DNA from 2 places in the Paenibacillus borealis genome. Region 2 is predicted to be linked to the other one. Evidence: predicted binding sites of a transcription regulator. Region 2 holds the regulator's gene; the other holds the start of a gene.

Region 1 (9,012 bases), 1.4 Mb from region 2:
TCAATATACAGCATTAATTACGGAGCTGGACAAAGTAGCCGTGTACCTCAAAAAGCTGAATGATGCCGGTGTACCTGTGCTCTGGAGACCTTACCATGAGATGAACGGCGGCTGGTTCTGGTGGGGGCAGAAATCTTCCTTCAGTGTGCTTTGGGAGATTATGTTCGAGCGGTATACCGTGTATCACAAGCTGCATAATCTGCTCTGGGTATGGAGTCCGAATGCGAAGAACCAGTGGTGCGATGAACCTGCGAAGTATTACCCGGGCAGCGGGAGAGTGGACGTGCTGGCGCTGGATATCTATGACGCTGATTTCAAGGGGAGCCATCATGACAGTCTCTGGGATCTGGGCCGCGGCAAGCTAATCGCCATTGGAGAGAACGGAGAGCTTCCTCCGGTCGCCTTGCTGGCTGGTTCCCAGAACAAATGGAGCTACCAGATGACCTGGGGCAAGCTGCTGTATGAGAAGAACAGTGATGCGGTGATCAAGGCTTTTATGAAGGATAATTTCGTGTTCACCAGAGATGAATATGCAGCGAAGGCGGCAGCAATGGATTCATCATCGGGCGGCATTCCTAAGCCGGGCCTGTATGGCCAGTACTATAATAACATTACGCTCAGCGGTACGCCCGCCCTCACCCGGACGGATGCCAGCATCAACTTCATCTGGAGACAGGCAGCCCCTGATCCGGCTATTGGTGCAGATATGTTCTCGGTACGCTGGAGCGGCAGGCTTAGTGCGGTGTACAGTGAGACTTACAGCATCTATACTTCTTCGGATGATGGCATCCGGGTATGGATTGACGGCAAGCTGATTATTGACAGCTGGATGAAGCAGAGCGGGCAGGAGCGGCAAGGCAGTGTGAATCTAATTGCGGGTAAGCTGCATGGGCTGAAGGTGGAGTATTACGAGAACCAGGGGGATGCGCGGGCCGTGCTGATGTGGGAGAGCCCCAGCCAGGTCAAAAGCGTAATTCCGGCAGGGGCGCTGTATCTTCCTTAACAGGGGAGGACTAAAGTCAGATTTGTTCGCGGTAGCTGATGTTGTTGGCGACTTTTTCGTTGCGGACGGCTTGGCGCAGCACGTCTTTAACTGTCTGGACCTTGCGTATCTTACGGAATGGAAGCTGCGGCGACGAGGCATCATCTGAGAGTATGGTAAGAGTTCCAATGCCTAGAATACGGTCAGGAATTGACTGTGTGACGGAAAAATCATTGACCCGCAGCAGCTCGATTTCTTCGACATCCTTGCCGATCAGTCCGCTTTTCACCATAATCCGCTGGCTCGTAATGGTGTATCTGGTTGTATTAAGTCCTATAAGCCCTTTGAGCCGGTCGGATATACCGGCAGGCTTGCCCTGCCACAGCTCGGTTTCCGGGCTTGTTCCGGAGACCCGGCCTGCCGCCGGACGGCGTGCTGCTGCCGGAGTGTGATCCTCTGTTCCTGCTCCGCATTCTCCGCAGAATTTGGCACCTTGCTTGTATTCTGCACCACAGGCTGTGCAATAAGGCATAAGATATCTTCCTCTCTTATAACGGATAATTTGATTATAGTATAACAAGAATTCCCGGTCACCACCGGGTTCTTCTTGTGTTTCTTTCTGTGAATACGCTTTATCGCGGAAAAATGTTTCATCATATATCATTTTACATTAATTTCATTTGCACTTAACAAAATTCGATATTATTCTGTTAAGTGGAGGGATATAAAATATGAGACGATTCTTTTTTGCAGGATTACTTATGATCGTTGTAGTACTAAGTGCCTGCAGCAATAACAGCGCAGAACCTGCTTCGCAGGAAGTAGTGCAGGATACAGTTCAGAGCTTCTATAATGAAATGTCAAAATTCGATGAAATGGGCAAATCCTCACTGGAGAACTTTAACACCACCTTAACTTCTTATTCAACCGGAGACGCGACCGATAAGGAGCTGCAGAAGGCCGTGGACGAGTTCCAGGATACAGCCTCGGATATTGCCGATCAGGTGAGTGATGTGAAGATTTCCAAGAGCCTGCCGGAAACCATCCAGACGCTGCTCAGGGATTCTATCATTGCTTTTGAAAGTGCCTATTCGATTAAAGAGCAAGCCTCCAAAAGTGCGGTTTCCCCCGATGTGACTGCCGAGGAATTCAATGCCATGAACCAGCAGGCGGATGTAGCGATGCTGTACGGCATCTCCAAGCTGAATGAAGCCAGAGTGGCCGCAGGACTGATCGATCCTGAGGAAAGTACGGAGGGCTTAATTGTGAACCCGTCAGAGGCGGATGCCGCTACAAAGACAGATACGGGTGCTGCGACGACAGAGAGCACGGCAGGAAATACAGCCAATTAAAGTGTTCATCCCCGCATAGTAAACTGAAGTAATCATAAGTACTTAATCAAAGCTAGCCCCACTGCTGTGGGGTTATTTTGCTGTGGAGGCGGAGTCCGGCGTTGTTCTTCCCAGGATGTGGTCTTACATATATTTCTGCTTGCTTAAAAAGCCGGATCACGGATATAATACAAACATACGTTCGGTACATGGACGGACAACGGATTACGGTATTGTATACAGACCATAGATTGGGGGAGCGGCAATGGGCAAGAAGCTGGAGGGCAATAACCTGTGGGACAGCAGCAACCGGACAGTACTGCCGGAGCAGATGAGCGTAATCAGTAGAGGTGAACGGGAGACCTGGCAGAGCGTCAAGCCGGTTCTGGATGAACACAAGCTGGAGGAGATTGAGCATACGCTGGCCTTGTCACTGCGGAGCCATGTGCGGGTAACGATAGTGTTGTTTGACCCTCTTGAGCACAAGCTGCTTAGCGGATTTGTGACCTCCATTCACACCCACTCGCGCGAAATCAAGCTGCAGTGGGCGGAGGAATGGAAGTGGCTGAACGTGGATGATATTGTGGAGGCCTACATCGTCTGAGTGAGCAGGCTATGCTGACCGGAGCATGCGGAACAGTTAATTTCTCCCAGAGGTTTCCGTCTTTTCATAAGCAATCAGCGTCACTCCGGGATTCCCGGTCATCCGGGCGATGGCCGACTCGGCCTCGCGGATCACTTCGACAACATCCTCCTGATCGCTAAGCGAAGCTACCTTATAACTGTCACTGTGAATATCCATTGGTGTCCACCTTTCCATGCGGATTTAAGGATTACAGGTTCTCTGTAGTATTGTAGCCTGTTGTGCAGCAATTCATCCTTATTGGCGCCTGTTTAAGCTAAGCTTGGTTACACGTATATATTAAGGCCTCAGGATTGCCTGGGGTCTTATTTGTATGTAGGGCGGATCGGTCGAAAATGGGCATATGCAGAAGTGAAAGCGTACAAGCAACGCGGCAAAAGCGGGCATTTACTATACCAGGGGGTGAGTATATGCTGACTTTGGATCAAGTAAAGAGTAAATCAGCAGGGTGGCTGGGCAATCTGCATCCGGTGCTGCTGGCTGGCGCCACAGAGCTGATCCGGCGGAGTTATGCCAGGGGGATTCCGATTCTCATTACCCAGGGAATGCGCACCATTGCCGAACAGAATGCACTATACGCACAAGGGAGAACCAAGAAAGGCGCTATTGTCACCAATGCCAGGGGCGGCAGCAGCTATCACAATTACGGCCTGGCGATTGACTTCGCACTTCTGCTTCCGGATGGCAAAAGCGTTTCCTGGGATATGAAGCGTGACGGAGACGGCGACAAGGTAGCGGATTGGCAGGAGGTCGCACAGGAGGCGAAGAAGCTCGGTTTCGAGTGGGGCGGGGACTGGAGTTCCTTCAAGGACTACTCTCATCTGCAGATGAGCTTCGGACTTACCACCACTGAGCTCCGGGCCGGTAAGCACCCCACAGTTCAGCAGGTGAAGGACGCATTAAGCCGGATTAACGGAGGTGACCCGGAAGTGAATACCGACATTAAAGTAAACATCACTCTGAACGGCCAGAAGCTCACAACCGGCGTGCTGGATAACGTCACCACATATGCTCCTGTACGTGCTATTGCGGAAGCGCTAGGAGCCAAGGTAACTTATGATCCTGTGAGCAAGACAGTGAACATCGTAAAGGAATAATCTTCGTTGCATAGATGATGCGCCGTGTGGGGAAATTATCAGTGATAAACCACAACCACAAGGGGGCATAACATCTTGAACAAGCTGATTACAAGCCTTGCATGCGGCACAGTATTATCCATGAGTCTGCTCGGAGCCGGATACACATCCGCTGCGGCCGGTACGACAGGCATGGGCAGTACGGCACCCGTTACCAACAGCACAACATCGGATACCCGAATGGGCACTATGGGCAACATGGGGAACATGGATGGCCGGAGCACACCGATGACGAACGGCCGAGGCAATACCATGATGAACCAGACGACAGGCACCATGCATAAAACTGAAACAATCATGAAGGATAAAATCCGTACCGGAGACAACAGCTCCGTCTCCCCGCTGAACAACACTACACCAACCGGCATCTACCGGGCACAGAGCACCACCACTGATAATAATAACGGCTCTAACTGGGGCTGGCTCGGCCTGCTCGGTTTGCTGGGGCTGGTGGGTATGCGCAGCAGAAGCGGTGAGCGGGAACGCCACTAAGCGGATTAAGAAGTGCAAATGGCCCGTATCAGTTTCGGCTGATCGGGCTGTTTGTATATACAGGAAGATTTAATGGCAATTATTTGTTGCGTATCCCCATAATACGTGATATTATATTTCTTGTCGCGTTAACCACGCACATAACATGCCGGGGTGGCGGAACAGGCAGACGCACAGGACTTAAAATCCTGCGGTACGTGAGTACCGTACGGGTTCGACCCCCGTCCTCGGCACTACAATGAGAACCTTGAGAAATCAAGGTTTTTTTGTTTTTCTTGGATTAGATTCAAATGGAAATTGTATTGGAACATTGTTATGTACACAGGATTCACTCTGTTATTTATGGAATTTGTCAGGGAAGCTGCTCAACTTACTGGCAAGCTCTTCTTCTCCGGTTAAGACCTCTACCATGATGCCTGCTCCCAGGCGAAACCCATATTTGAAAATAGAAGCTAACTCCATGTCATGAGTTTGGGCATATAAGGCTAATAACGTTTCTAATTCGCTAAATTCCTCCTCAGAGAGTCTGTCTTTCCAAGATTCAATAGCTTCAATTGTTTTCTGGCTTAACTGAATATATTGCGGGTCATTAGATTTAACTTTCTCCTTTGGATGCAAGCCACCATAATATAGCTGCTCTATAAGACTCCTCATTACTTTTCCTCTTCTCTCTTAAGAGTGCTTTTTATACTTACTCATGATTTTCACATTCGGTTTGCAGTTTTTGGTGGGTAAGAGTTTTTCTTCAAATGAATCAAAACATAAATAATTGACTTTTTGTAGAGTATACTACGTGGAAAGAATGGTTAAGACAACTAGATAATGAATCTAAAAGAGGTATTACCTTGAAATCAGAAGAAATATTTGGGCTAGTACTAAGGACAATTCGAAAGAAACAAAAGATGAGCCAAGAGAAATTAGCCTTCCAAAGTAACCTTGACCGAACTTACATATCTATGCTGGAACGTGGTGTTCACCAGCCTACCCTCAATTCCTTGCTGTCTCTTGCTGAGGCTTTGAACATGAAGGCTTCGGAGTTAGTGAAGCTTGTGGAGGAAGAGATTGCTAAATTGAAATGAATACCACTTGAGAACCATACGATACTCCTCCTATCCTCCATCCAACGAAAACCTTGAGATATCAAGGTTTTTTCTTGTGTTATTATTCATTTTTAGTAACTTCAAAAGCTATGTTACAATGTAAATTATGGAAATAGACAGGAGGAGTAAATAATGGCCACATGGGTTACTCATTTAGGATTGCTGAAGAATTAATAAAGAGAGGACTGCCGGTATCCAAGGTTGACTTTGTGGTTGGTAATATTGGCCCGGATTGCGGGTTAGCCGATGAGGAAGGTAAGATTGCTCCGCCCAAACGGATTACACATTTTAAGGACGGCCAGGGAATTCAGCCTGAGCATTTCTTTGAGCAGCATGAATTGCAAAATCATGATATTGCTTCGAGTGAAGGTTCCTATTATCTGGGGTATTATTGTCACCTTATTACCGATGTGGAATGGGTCAAGCTAACCAGGACAAAGCAGCAGGAGCAAGTGCATCAAGCGGTCATAGGCACTCCCGAATACAATCTACTTGTTAAGCGAGACTGGTACTGGCTGGATTTTAAATATTTGAAGCTAAACAGCGGGCATGTTTTTTGGACTGATTTTCAGTATATCCAGCAATATCCGGAGTACTTGCCGTTTTTTCCGGAAGGCCAAACCTTTAAGCAAATCCAGAATATCATTCAGTTCTACTGCAATAATGAAGTCCCCATTGATTATGAACCTACATACATTAAGGAAGCTGAAGTAGATGATTTTGTTCTGGAGACAGTAAACAAGATCCAAGCTTCTCATATTAATTTCCTGGGGATGCTGTGAACCTCTACAAATCATGAAATTAGGATAATAAATATGCTTTTTGTCGGAGAAGGTGAAGAAGAATGAACAGAAAATCTTTGATGATAATCATGTTTGGTTTGTTTATGCTGCTGGCGGCTGCTTGTCAAAAGGATGCTTCCTATGATGTACTGTTCCGCAAAGTAGAAGAGCATAGGGCAGTTTTTGCTATGACCCGGGATGAAGCGGTTGCGGCGCTGAACCTGGCTAATGTTGAAGGAACGGATAATATGATTAATCTGGATGAAGAATTGACAGCGGGGGATCAGAATTTCAGACAACGAATCCAACTGGACTCAAGTGAAATGATTGAAGGGTATGAGTTAGTGACCCGATTACCCAGATCGGAGGCAGGGTATGAGAATGCTGGAGAGATTGTCGAGGCCTTCCTGAGGGAGTATAAGCCTTCGGGGGATGAGGGGGACAAGGTACTTGATTCCGTGCATTCCATTGATGAAATGACCTTTCCCAAGAAGCCGGCAGTTAAATTGGTTACAGAATCGTGGTCGAGCAATGACGAGGGAACTCCCATGAAGATCACCTACAGAATAACGAACAATGTGGTGAATGAAGAGGAGCTGTCTCTGGTTTTACAATTTTTCCATATAGCTGCTCGTTAAGGATCAATAGTTATAGTGGATCTGTCGTATAAGTTTGGATTAACTAGAAGTGGAATCCCTGCTAACCCATCCGGTCGGCAGGGATTTTTTGTTATCAGCCATGTTCCATTCTATCCGATGTCTTCAAGTAATTCCTTAGAGTTGTTTCGTACGTTGCCTACTGCAGAAGGAACTTTATAAGCCCTCATTTTCGCTGCATCATAAGGCTTCTGCAGTTTTAATAAGGACTCCACATCGTCATTGTCTCTCCCTAGCCAATCAGCTTCATCCTCCGGCCGGAGAATTACCGGCATGCGGTCATGTATGTCCGCCATCAGACTGTTCGGGGTAGTGGTGATAATCGTGCAGGTGCTCACTTTCTTTCCCTCCGGATCTTCCCAGGTGTCATACAGTCCAGCAAAAGAGAAAATGCTCCCATCTGTCATAAGAATACGGTAGGGCTGTTTGCTGGTGCCGTCCTTTTTCCACTCGTAAAATCCGTCTGCGGGTATAATACAACGCTTGGATTTGAGCAGCCGCTTAAAAGCGGGCTTCTCAGCGACTGTCTCCGCACGGGCATTGATCATCTTACTGCCGATCTTATCGTCTTTGGCCCAGAAGGGCACCAGCCCCCAGCGAAGTTCCCCAAGACGTTTTCCCTCGTCACTGGCGATCACTGCCGGGATATTATGCATAGGCGCAACATTATAATTAGGTTTCAAAACGGCTATTTTGCTGTCATCGATTAGGTAATGAGTTATTAACTCTTCCAGCGAGACCGTGATGGTAAAGCGTCCACACATATAATCAACCTCCATATAAGGAATGTCTTTGTATTAATCATAAAATCATGTTTTTAAACTTAGAGTCTGTAGTGGCATGGATGATGTGAACATAAAAAAACTCCTCATCCAATTATAGCGCTTGGCTACTTAGGATTGAGGAGGTAAGTGTTGGGATTGATTAATCTGTATCTTATCCCCGCTCTCTAACAATCACGATCTTTCCCCGGAACTTCCGGGTATCATAATGATCATGTGCTTCAGATATTCCCTGTGCGGTAAACGGGAAAATTTCATCCACATGGACTTTAAGCTTATTCTCGCGGACCTGGTGGATGATGGAGGCCAGATCATTGCGGTTTGGCTCTATATAGGCGAATTGGGCTTCGATGCCGCGAATCTTAGGGTGAGCAGCGATCGAGGGGTCTACGAGGGAGATCAGCCTGCCGTTGTCCCGCAGAATCCGGATGTTCTTCTGCTCGGTTAATCCTATTCCGGTATCAGAATCTACAGCTGTGTCTCTCACCATATCCAGCACGGCATCTACTGTACCGGCTGCTTCTGCAAAATCAGCCGTCGTGTAGTCAATGACTTCGTCTGCCCCGAGGTGCCGCACGAATTCATGATTATACGCACGGGCTGTGGCAATGACGTAGGCGCCATGTTGTATGGCCATTTGAACGGCCAGATGGCCTACGCCGCCTGCGCCTGCATGAATCAGAATCCGCTGGCCGGATTCCAGCTTGCCATACTGGAATAAGGATTGCCAGGCCGACAGTGCAGAAGCCGGCAGGGCGGCAGCTTCCTGGAAGGGAAGCCCGGGCGGAATGACAACGGCTGAGTTCTCTTCCAGAGCTACGAAGTCCGCGTAACCGCCGCCCAATCTGGAGAGTCCCATGACGCGGTCGCCAACCTTCAGCTGTGATACATAGCTTCCAGTTTGCCGCACTACTCCGGCTACTTCAACGCCCAGCACATGCGGGAACCGGAGCTGCTGCACCTGCTTGAATGCGCCTGAGCGGACCAGCTGGTCTGCGGAGCTTGCAGTTGTGGCGTACACCTCGATAAGCACCTGGGTATCGGTAATGGCGGGGGAAGTGAGCGCCATTTGTGTGAACACTCCGGGATTTCCGTAATTTTGAATAAC
Region 2 (9,012 bases):
GATATTTCGATTTGGCGCCGATGGATCTTGGGGAGAACTGCCGCCGCGAAATCGTATTAACACTTGAAGAAATGGGCTTCGAAGTTGAAGCATCCCATCATGAAGTGGCTTCCGGCCAGCATGAGATTGACTTCAAATACGCCGATGCTATCAAGGCAGCGGATCAGATTCAAACCTTTAAGCTTGTCGTGAAGACGGTAGCCCGTCAGCACGGCCTGCATGCTACTTTTATGCCTAAGCCGCTATTTGGCATGAACGGATCCGGTATGCATGCACACCAATCCTTGTTCAATGGTAATGAGAATATGTTCTACGACGAGAGCGACACACTGGGTCTGAGCAAGACTGCCCGTTATTACATGGCGGGTATTCTGAAGCACGCACGTGCTTTTGCAGCGATTACTAACCCGACTGTCAACTCTTACAAGCGTCTGGTGCCTGGTTATGAAGCTCCTTGCTACGTGGCATGGTCTGCGAGTAACCGCAGCCCGATGATCCGTATTCCGGCTTCCAGAGGGCTCAGCACACGCGTTGAAGTCCGTAACCCGGACCCGGCGGCTAACCCTTACCTTGCCCTTGCTGTAATGTTGAAGGCAGGTTTGGATGGAATCAAACGCCAGCTTGATCTTCCGGCTCCAATCGACCGTAACATCTATGTGATGTCTGAGGAAGAGCGGATTGAAGAAGGCATCCCAAGCTTGCCGTCCGATCTGAAGGAAGCCCTGAACGAAATGATCCGCAGCCATGTCATCACCGAAGCTCTCGGCGAACATGCGCTGGCCCACTTCTACGAACTTAAAGAAATTGAATGGGATATCTACCGCACCCAGGTTCACCAATGGGAAAGAGATCAATACATGACGCTTTACTAGGATACAGCAGCCCTTGGCGCTCTAAGCGCCGGGGTTTTTTTTGTGTTTATAGGCCAGGGGGACTTTTCCTACTCAGTGCATATAAAGCTCACCATATTGAACTACTCTTCGCGATCAGTATAAAAGGATGGATAATTGACGTCTTATCTTTGAAACTTATTATGCTCTTCTTTAAATAACAAGGCTTTGTCCCTACATTAATGTGCATGTTAAAATCCACATGACAGGAAGGGAGGTGTTTATTCATAATTCAACAACAATAGACATGAAATATCGGTGGAATATTCTAATAATTGACAACTTATGGACTATGTATTAATAAAAGGGAAAGATGTATTATTTAAGTGTAATCGGCCGGTTAACAAATGAATCGAAGGGCGGAAGAATAGTGAAAATTAAAAAACTTCTTACTTTACTTATTATCTCAGCAATAGTTATGCTGCCATCGGCTTCCGCATTTGCCGAAGATGTTAACTCAACGGAAGTCACTCCTTATATAGTCGGTATAGGGGATACACAAGCTACCGCAATTTCTCTTATTTTAAATGAATATGGCGGAGTTGTTTATGATCTCTTTATTCAAAATTCTACAGAAAAAGATTGGTTTAAATGGACCAATACATCATCTGGTTATAAAAGAGTATATGCGACTGTAGGAGGCTTCTCTGGAAACGGAGTGACAAGGGCAGGCTATAAAATTAATTACAATAATGGTTTCGGTGAAACCCAATTATTTTATACAGAAAAGGCGAACACAACAGAGTCGCAAACCTTTGGTAACATTTTCGTACCAGCAGGTGCAACAGTTTATATTGTAGTAGACGCTCCAAACTTTAGCTCAGCACCTGCATACCATTTGAATTTCTCTGCATATGACGTAAATTAAGCTTAGATAAAAAGAATGAGACGTCATCAACAACATTGACGTCTCATTCTTTTTCTTATGAACGCTTAAAAGGCGTTTTTGTTTTGCTCTCGGAGCTGCTTGGAGGGCTTTTTTTTCATTATGTTTTTAATAATATTATATATCTGCTTGCTGATAGATCTGATATTAATAAGGCGGGCCGTAATGAATAATACAACATAGTCTTAGAGAGCGAGAAGGATTTCTTCGCAGCTGCAATGGCACAGTCAAAGGCATCTGTCTGGTACCGGGAAGATCCGGACCCGATCGGACAACTCATGGATTATGGTGGAATAGTAGAGGGATACACGCCAGAATACATTAAGATAGCCGGCGCCCGGTTTGTTCGGGAACGATTTAAATTCAGAGCATACATTAAAATAATCCGCCGGGCATGATATACGATTGTTGCTGCATAGCAACAGTACGACGTCCAGCTGCATGTGAGGAGAATACGCAAACCAAAAGAAATGGGGGATAGGAGATATGGAAAATGGAGAAGCGAACAAATCGGATAAAATGAAGGATTGGGAGCTATGGGAACATGAGAGAAGAAGAGCCCGAGGTATGGATAGATTATGTCTGTGTGGAATGTTAGGAATTGGACCCCGTGCCAGAGTTTGTCGTGGGCGAGTGTTATTATGGACTGAAAGCTGGCGAATCGCCGGAGTTTTTCTGTCCTCCTTGTAATGGAACCTTGGTAAGAAAAGAAGAGCCAGCAGACAAATGACCACTGGCTAGTAAGTCCTTTCACCCCTAAGGGTAAATTTGTTCTTCATATGCCAAGGGATGTGGGTGGATTCCGCTAATGCCAAGCGTTTCTTGCAGCCCAATAAAAAAAGAACCTTTATATAAAGGTCCTTAGCGGGTAATCTCAGACAATTGATTGGTATAGGCCTCTAACAACTCAACAACAATTATTTGCCCCGTGACGCCAAAATTCCTTAAGCAACGCAATTCAGCCAATGAAGCTTTCATCAAATCACCAATGGTGATGTAATTGCTCTCATATAACGAATTAAGAATACGGGAAATGCTTTTAGGGTTTCTGGTCGATCTCTGTCTTAAAGTGTGAATAGGTCGTGAGTATAATCTGCGGTCAATATCAATGTAAGACATGAGGGGAAGCGTATCTCTTGTGGTCAAACTCGTGATGTCTCCCTTCATATATCTGGTAATTATTATAAATAAATGAGAGAAAATATCAATCTATTTATTGCGAAATACATATATTTTTCACAAAATCTTAATTCGGTTAAACACCTGTACGCATGAAATCAACTTCAGTTATGTCTTGATATTTTTGTGCAGGTATGATAGTGTCGGCTGGTCATATCTTTTACATAATGTACCATATCCTATATACTGTATCTAATAGACGTTACTTGGACCTTCTGCAGGTGCTTGGTTGGACTTACAGTAAGAATAGGGAGGGTTAAAGTGAAAAGCGTATTAAGAGGGCTTGGGATTGTATTTGCTGTTATAACGGTTATTCTGGGCGTGGCTTTACTCGTTAAGGAATATACGCTGCGGAGCAAGCTAGTCACACATGGTTAATGGTAACGGTGAGCGGGACGTTAATCTTAATGGCGGATACTATTATCTGAAGGATAAGAACAGGTAAGTGAGTGTAGCGGCAGCTACTGAGTGGTGATCCTGGTCGTTGCGGTGCCGGTATTTCCTTTTTAATAAATAAGATACATAGGAGTATGAAATGAGAAATAAATATGTATCCATAATTGCGATTATGCTGTTCTTCACGCTGATTTGTTCGCAGGCTGGAGCTACAGAAGGGACTGTTATGTCTACCGAAACCAAAGAACGGATTATAGAGCAATATGGGCTGGATTCGCCGGTAACAGGTAGTCCGGAATGGAGCGGAATGGATGTGGGGATAAGCAGTCCGATTGATGTATTTGTTATGCTCTGCCGGTTTATTGTGAGTCCGTTAGTATTCACGATTCAAGAAATATTATAGCTGGAGGGAATAGGGATGAACCCGCGATATGATACACCGCAGCCTGAACGCAGAGTCCGCAAGAAAACAGCAGCAAAACTGTCTTTTGTACTAATAGTAATACTGGTCTTGCTAGCAGTTCTGAATCCGGGCAAAGAGGACTTTGGGGAATATGCTGTGAACAATCTGGAGGGAACGCTGGGTATAGAGCTTGCCAGTGGAATTACTGATCTGGTGGCACAACCGCTGGTGGAGTCATTTACTATTAGAAAAAATTACATTCTGTTCTCTACATTCAGCATACCTGATATTCAAGACGGCAAGACATTTATCGGTGATGTTAAGGCAAAGCGCAAATACCTCGGGCTGTTTAAAATCGTTTTCATCAAGCTCTAAGCTCTAAATAGGGATTACATATTGTTCCAGAACCCGGTATAATTGAATTGATTTGTATGCTCCATGAATCCTTATCATTCTTGCGTGTGCACTAAGGAGGAAAGATGTTGAATACTGCGTATAAAGTTCTTTCAAGTGATGCTGATATATTCGCGGCTGCGCTTGCCCAGGTGAAGGTCTATGTTGTTCAGTTGGTTGAGGGTAAGCCGCATGTGATTGCTGATTACGCCGGACCTGTACAGAAATGGACACCGGAGTATGTATTGCTGGCCGGAATGACCTACAGACGTGACGAATTTGAGTTCCGGGTACGTCTGCCCAAGAAGTAAAAGCAGGTAAACGCTTCCGGGTAACGAATTAGTAGTTGAGGAGGTGGTCGCAGTGAGTAAAGTTATTTTTGAGCTTCAGTATGTGAATGGGCAAATTGAAGAACTGGAATCTGTGTTTGAATCGGCGGCAGAAGCTAGAACCTATCTGACATCCGGTGGCTTAACTGGCTGGATTCCGGCGGGAGGCAAGTTTATTAATCCTGTAAATATTATCTCCATCAAGGTCAAAGAAAGCTAGTTATAATATTACTGCCAAATCACACAGTCTCCGAAGCAAATCCTTGCATTTCTTATACTATAAAACGTAAAAGAGGTGTAATGATGACGCAAAGAGAACGAAACAGAATCCGCAGAGCCATTAATGCCCTGCTCACACAAAGAGCAATTCTGCTGGAGAGACTTGAAGAAATCAATGAGAATCTGCGCAGAATTCCAAGCGGCACGCGTGCCAGAAGAGAACTGCTGGCTGCCAGAGCATCTATCCGTGAAGCGATTCGTTTAAACACTATTGCTATCCGGTTGTTACGCAGCGTGTTGTAGTCAGTCAGAGGATATGTATCCAGTCAAAGACATCCTTCCGGGATGTCTTTTTGCTTGTGATTGAGACTGTGAAAGGGGCGGAGTATAATTAAATGATGTAATGTATGCGATTACGGAAATACATATCAGGATAACATGATGAACAAGCTGCATAAGAGCTTGATTAGGAAGGTGAGAAGAATGGACGATCAATTACGCCAGCGTCTGGGATTACCGGAATTACACTATAATGAACCGCTGATTGATGGAGAAGCTGAGATCGCGGCAGGGACACCTGACTTGGAGGCAGCCGGTACGACCGTGCTGAATGTCTCCAGAGAAGATGTGGAGAAGGGACGGCTGGAGAACTATCTGCGTGAGTTCAAGAAATATGAGAAAAAGAAGCTGCAGGGCAAAATTACAATCATTTTCAATGGCTATGAGCAGGATCGCAGGGAGGTCTATCAGGTACGGGAGATTACGAATTGGGTTGACCGGCTGCTGAAAAACGTTCCCCATCTGTTCTATTTCCTCAGCAGGGACAATTACGCCATGCGGATTGCATTCTTTTGTCTGTCTGAGGTGGTGGGACGCTCCGGGATGGAAGTCTCCATCACCAAAGAGCAGGGACGCAGGCTAATCGAGAAAGTAACCAAGAGCGCAGTAGTCTATGCCAAAAAAAGCAAAGACTCATTTTCGGAGCAGTGGAGTCTGGCTGAAAGTATTCTGGAAGAGCTTGGCTACGAACAAACTGTTTAATAGGTTATCCAGAAGAACTCCTTTGGCGAATTTTGGCCAAAGGGGTTCTTCTGTTCCGCGTGGACATACAGGCAGGCGCAGCATGTTTTGCGGAACCGGCGGGTGTACACTAGGGCGGCTACTCCCTAATGGTCACACGGGTACCAATGGGGAGAATTGCAGCCAAAGCGACCACGTCCTGGTTATACATGCGGATACAGCCGTGGGAGACCATGTGGCCAATAGAGGAAGGGTCATTGGTTCCGTGAATCCCGTAATGCGGCTTGGACAGACCCATCCAGAAAGCTCCGAACGGTCCACCCGGGTTGGGCTGCTTATTAATGATCGTATATTCTCCTATGGGCGAAACGGTCAGCATCCTGCCGATGCCGACAGGGAATCCTCTGGTTACGGTGTCATTATCGAGCAGGTAAAGCATACGCTGTGAGAGGTCGACAATAATTCGATAATTGGGCATGGGGATCAGCACTCCTTTGTAATCAGGATATGTGCGGATGGCTGAAGCGGTTCGGGAGAAAAAATGCCGAAAAACCAACACGGGAACGAATGTTTGCATGTTGGTTTTTTGGCATTTTTCGCATTTTCAACAGGATAAAACCAGGAAAAAGGCTGCTTCGCTTCATGCGGAGCAGCCTAATTATGAAGGAGAAAGGATTAATGGATATCGCGGAATAATCCGATGACTCTGCCCAAAATAGTAACGCGGTTAAGGCGGAGAGGCTCATAAGCCGGGTTCTCCGGTTGCAGCCTGATATGATCACGTTCTTTGTAAAAGGTCTTAACGGTTGCTTCATCTTCTTCGGTCATCGCAACAACGATGTCACCATTGTCGGCAGTTTGCTGTTGACGGACGATGACGTAATCGCCATTCATGATACCGGCATCAACCATGCTGTCGCCGAGTACAGAAAGCATGAATACCTTGTTATCCCCTACGTAATGAGTAGGTAGCGGGAAGTAATCCTCGATATTCTCTGTAGCAGTAATGGGAACACCAGCAGTAACCTTACCAATTACAGGGATACGGGTAACCGTCTGGACGAATTGATGTACATTCTCTGAATCTTCCTGACCGAGCAATTCAATCGCACGCGGTTTCGTAGGATCGCGCCGGATCAGGCCCTTCTTCTCAAGCCGGTCCAGATGACCGTGCACTGTAGAACTGGAGGCCAGGCCAACAGCTTCGCCGATTTCCCGAACAGACGGAGGATAACCCTTGCTGCGGACTTCGTTACGTATAAATTCCAGGATCGCCAGCTGGCGACTCGAAATCTTTGACATCGGAATCAACCCCATATACTATGTTTGGGAAAATTATAACATAGAACTGCCGTTCGTACAAACATAAGTTCTAAAATGAGGAAATTGCAGGCCAGATAATTAAGGGAACAGTTGTTCGAAAAAACTATTGATCAAAACACATGTTCGTGTTATATTATTTTCGAAAGTAAGAACAAGTGTTTGGAGGTCGATATTAATGTTAAAATACAGCACATACAACAGTATCTACAACGAGGATGTCAAGGTGTCCGCTCCCGGTAATCCATTACCCCATATTCTAATGAGAAAGTTCAAAGATAAGACTCTTCATCTGCTGTCTGCACTCACAACCTTATTCCGCCAGATCAGCTTCATTAAGATTACTCTGGTTCTGTTGCTTATGATTTCCGGATTTACAATAGTGGGGAATGTGTTCGCCGGTTCTGTCTCTTTAATGAAGCCGGAGAAGCGGATCGTGGTTGAACACGGAGACACCTTGTGGAGCATTGCGCTGAAGAATAAACCGGATGATATGAAGACTGCTGTATATATAGAAGGAATTAAGAAGGCAAATGGTCTGAAGGACAGTGGAATTAAGTCCGGAGATATACTGTCCGTGCCGGTATATTAAGTGAAAGAAGCATAGTGGTGTTCGACTCGGAGAGCTTTCAGGGGGTAGACCTTGACAAGCTCTTTTTCTCATGGCAAAGTTAGAATGAATTTATAGGGGAGGGGAAAGTATTGAATATTGACGAATTGGTCGCACGCATCAATGATTTGGCACGCAAACATAAGAACGGCGGCCTGAATGAGGAAGAATTGGCAGAACGTGCCAAGCTTCGCGAGATTTATCTGGGCAACATCCGCAGCAACTTCCGGGCCCAGCTTGATACCATTGAAATTGTGGATAATCCGGAGCATGAAGAAGGCAACAACGGACGTAAAGCTTAGTCTGCAGCCTTTTCATAGATAATACAGGATGACTAGGGGGAACTAACATGGCCCGTTCTTGGGAAAGAATGGTTCAACGCAACACCAAGCAAGTTAATCAGCAAAGAAAGAAGCAGGGGAAAGAGACGATTTACGGGGCAAGCTCCAAAGCTGCTGCAAAGAGCGTCGATATTTTTAAAGGCCGGAATATTGTATTCCCAGTAGTGTTATTACTGCTTGGTATTATGTTCTGGGTAGTCGGTTCCATTGATGATGCTAAAGGAAGCGGGATTCTGGCCAACTGGCTGGGGGTTGTACTGTACTTCCTGCTTGCCGCGCTGTTATTCTTCCGCCGTCCGTTCCTTAAGGTTGAGCGTGCCCGCCTGTCTACTATTAAATACAACCGTGAACGCTTTCTGCCTGCGGCGGAAATCGAGAAGATTACCTTGTCGCGCAGCGTGGTCACCATTAAGTATAAAGGCAAGCGCAAGCAGTGGATTTTCTCCAAGCTGATTAACCGTTATGACACTGCTGCTATGGCTGAACGCCTGGAGCAATTCGGCAAGAACAACAACATTGAAGTAGTGCACGAATAGTAAGATAGACCAGCATAGGGAGTGGGAGAACGAAATGCCGATTACCGCCGTACTATTTGACCTTGACGATACACTGCTATGGGATGATCGAAGTGTGGAAGAAGCATTCCGCTACGCCTCTGAGGCTGCAGGGGATTCCGTTGATCCGCAAGAGCTTGAGCAGGCGGTGCGCAGAGAAGCACGTGCGCTGTATGAGTCTTACGAGACATTTCCGTTCACGAAGCTGATCGGGATCAATCCATTTGAGGCACTATGGGCCAATTTTACTGCTGGAGAACAGCCGGAATTCCGGCAGCTGGAGCAACTGGCTCCGGCCTACCGCATCGAATCCTGGCGCCGCGGGCTGGCTTCCCTAGGAGTGGAAGACGAAGCGCTGGCGGCACGCCTTGCTGACAAATTCGCCGCTGAGCGCCGCAGCCGTCCCTATATATACGAAGAGACGCTTCAGGTGCTGGATGAGCTGCGCGGCAAGGTGAAGCTGCTGCTTCTG

What was found. Region 2 encodes LexA, which represses DNA repair genes until DNA is damaged. Its sites were predicted from a motif close to CGAACATATGTTCG; they were not measured.
Region 1: PBOR_RS25870 (YolD-like family protein) is a predicted target of LexA. The motif match lies at 2,505-2,518, and genes of this name have one in related genera.

What each region holds. Positions count from the first base shown of each region.
Region 1 is NZ_CP009285.1:6,091,067-6,100,078, reverse strand. Features, by position in the region: gene PBOR_RS25885 (glycosyl hydrolase) at 1-1,003, shown strand, start outside; gene PBOR_RS25880 (zinc ribbon domain-containing protein) at 1,020-1,514, opposite strand; gene PBOR_RS25875 (hypothetical protein) at 1,714-2,334, shown strand; gene PBOR_RS25870 (YolD-like family protein) at 2,579-2,917, shown strand; gene PBOR_RS37490 (hypothetical protein) at 2,954-3,115, opposite strand; gene PBOR_RS25865 (M15 family metallopeptidase) at 3,367-4,053, shown strand; gene PBOR_RS38190 (WGxxGxxG family protein) at 4,129-4,584, shown strand; tRNA gene PBOR_RS25855 (tRNA-Leu) at 4,732-4,817, shown strand; gene PBOR_RS25850 (DUF6809 family protein) at 4,921-5,238, opposite strand; gene PBOR_RS25845 (helix-turn-helix domain-containing protein) at 5,430-5,663, shown strand; gene PBOR_RS25840 (hypothetical protein) at 5,825-6,466, shown strand; gene PBOR_RS25835 (hypothetical protein) at 6,529-7,104, shown strand; gene PBOR_RS25830 (SOS response-associated peptidase) at 7,215-7,886, opposite strand; gene PBOR_RS25825 (NADP-dependent oxidoreductase) at 8,059-9,012, opposite strand, start outside.
Region 2 is NZ_CP009285.1:4,676,477-4,685,488, reverse strand. Features, by position in the region: gene glnA (type I glutamate--ammonia ligase) at 1-872, shown strand, start outside; gene PBOR_RS19575 (hypothetical protein) at 1,261-1,758, shown strand; gene PBOR_RS38610 (DNA-directed RNA polymerase subunit alpha C-terminal domain-containing protein) at 2,638-2,895, opposite strand; gene PBOR_RS19565 (hypothetical protein) at 3,491-3,754, shown strand; gene PBOR_RS19560 (hypothetical protein) at 3,770-4,129, shown strand; gene PBOR_RS19555 (hypothetical protein) at 4,234-4,458, shown strand; gene PBOR_RS19550 (hypothetical protein) at 4,511-4,696, shown strand; gene PBOR_RS19545 (hypothetical protein) at 4,777-4,998, shown strand; gene PBOR_RS19540 (hypothetical protein) at 5,179-5,736, shown strand; gene PBOR_RS19535 (L,D-transpeptidase) at 5,855-6,193, opposite strand; gene lexA (transcriptional repressor LexA) at 6,391-7,017, opposite strand; gene PBOR_RS19525 (LysM peptidoglycan-binding domain-containing protein) at 7,298-7,627, shown strand; gene PBOR_RS19520 (DUF896 domain-containing protein) at 7,738-7,947, shown strand; gene PBOR_RS19515 (hypothetical protein) at 7,995-8,522, shown strand; gene PBOR_RS19510 (HAD family hydrolase) at 8,557-9,012, shown strand, end outside.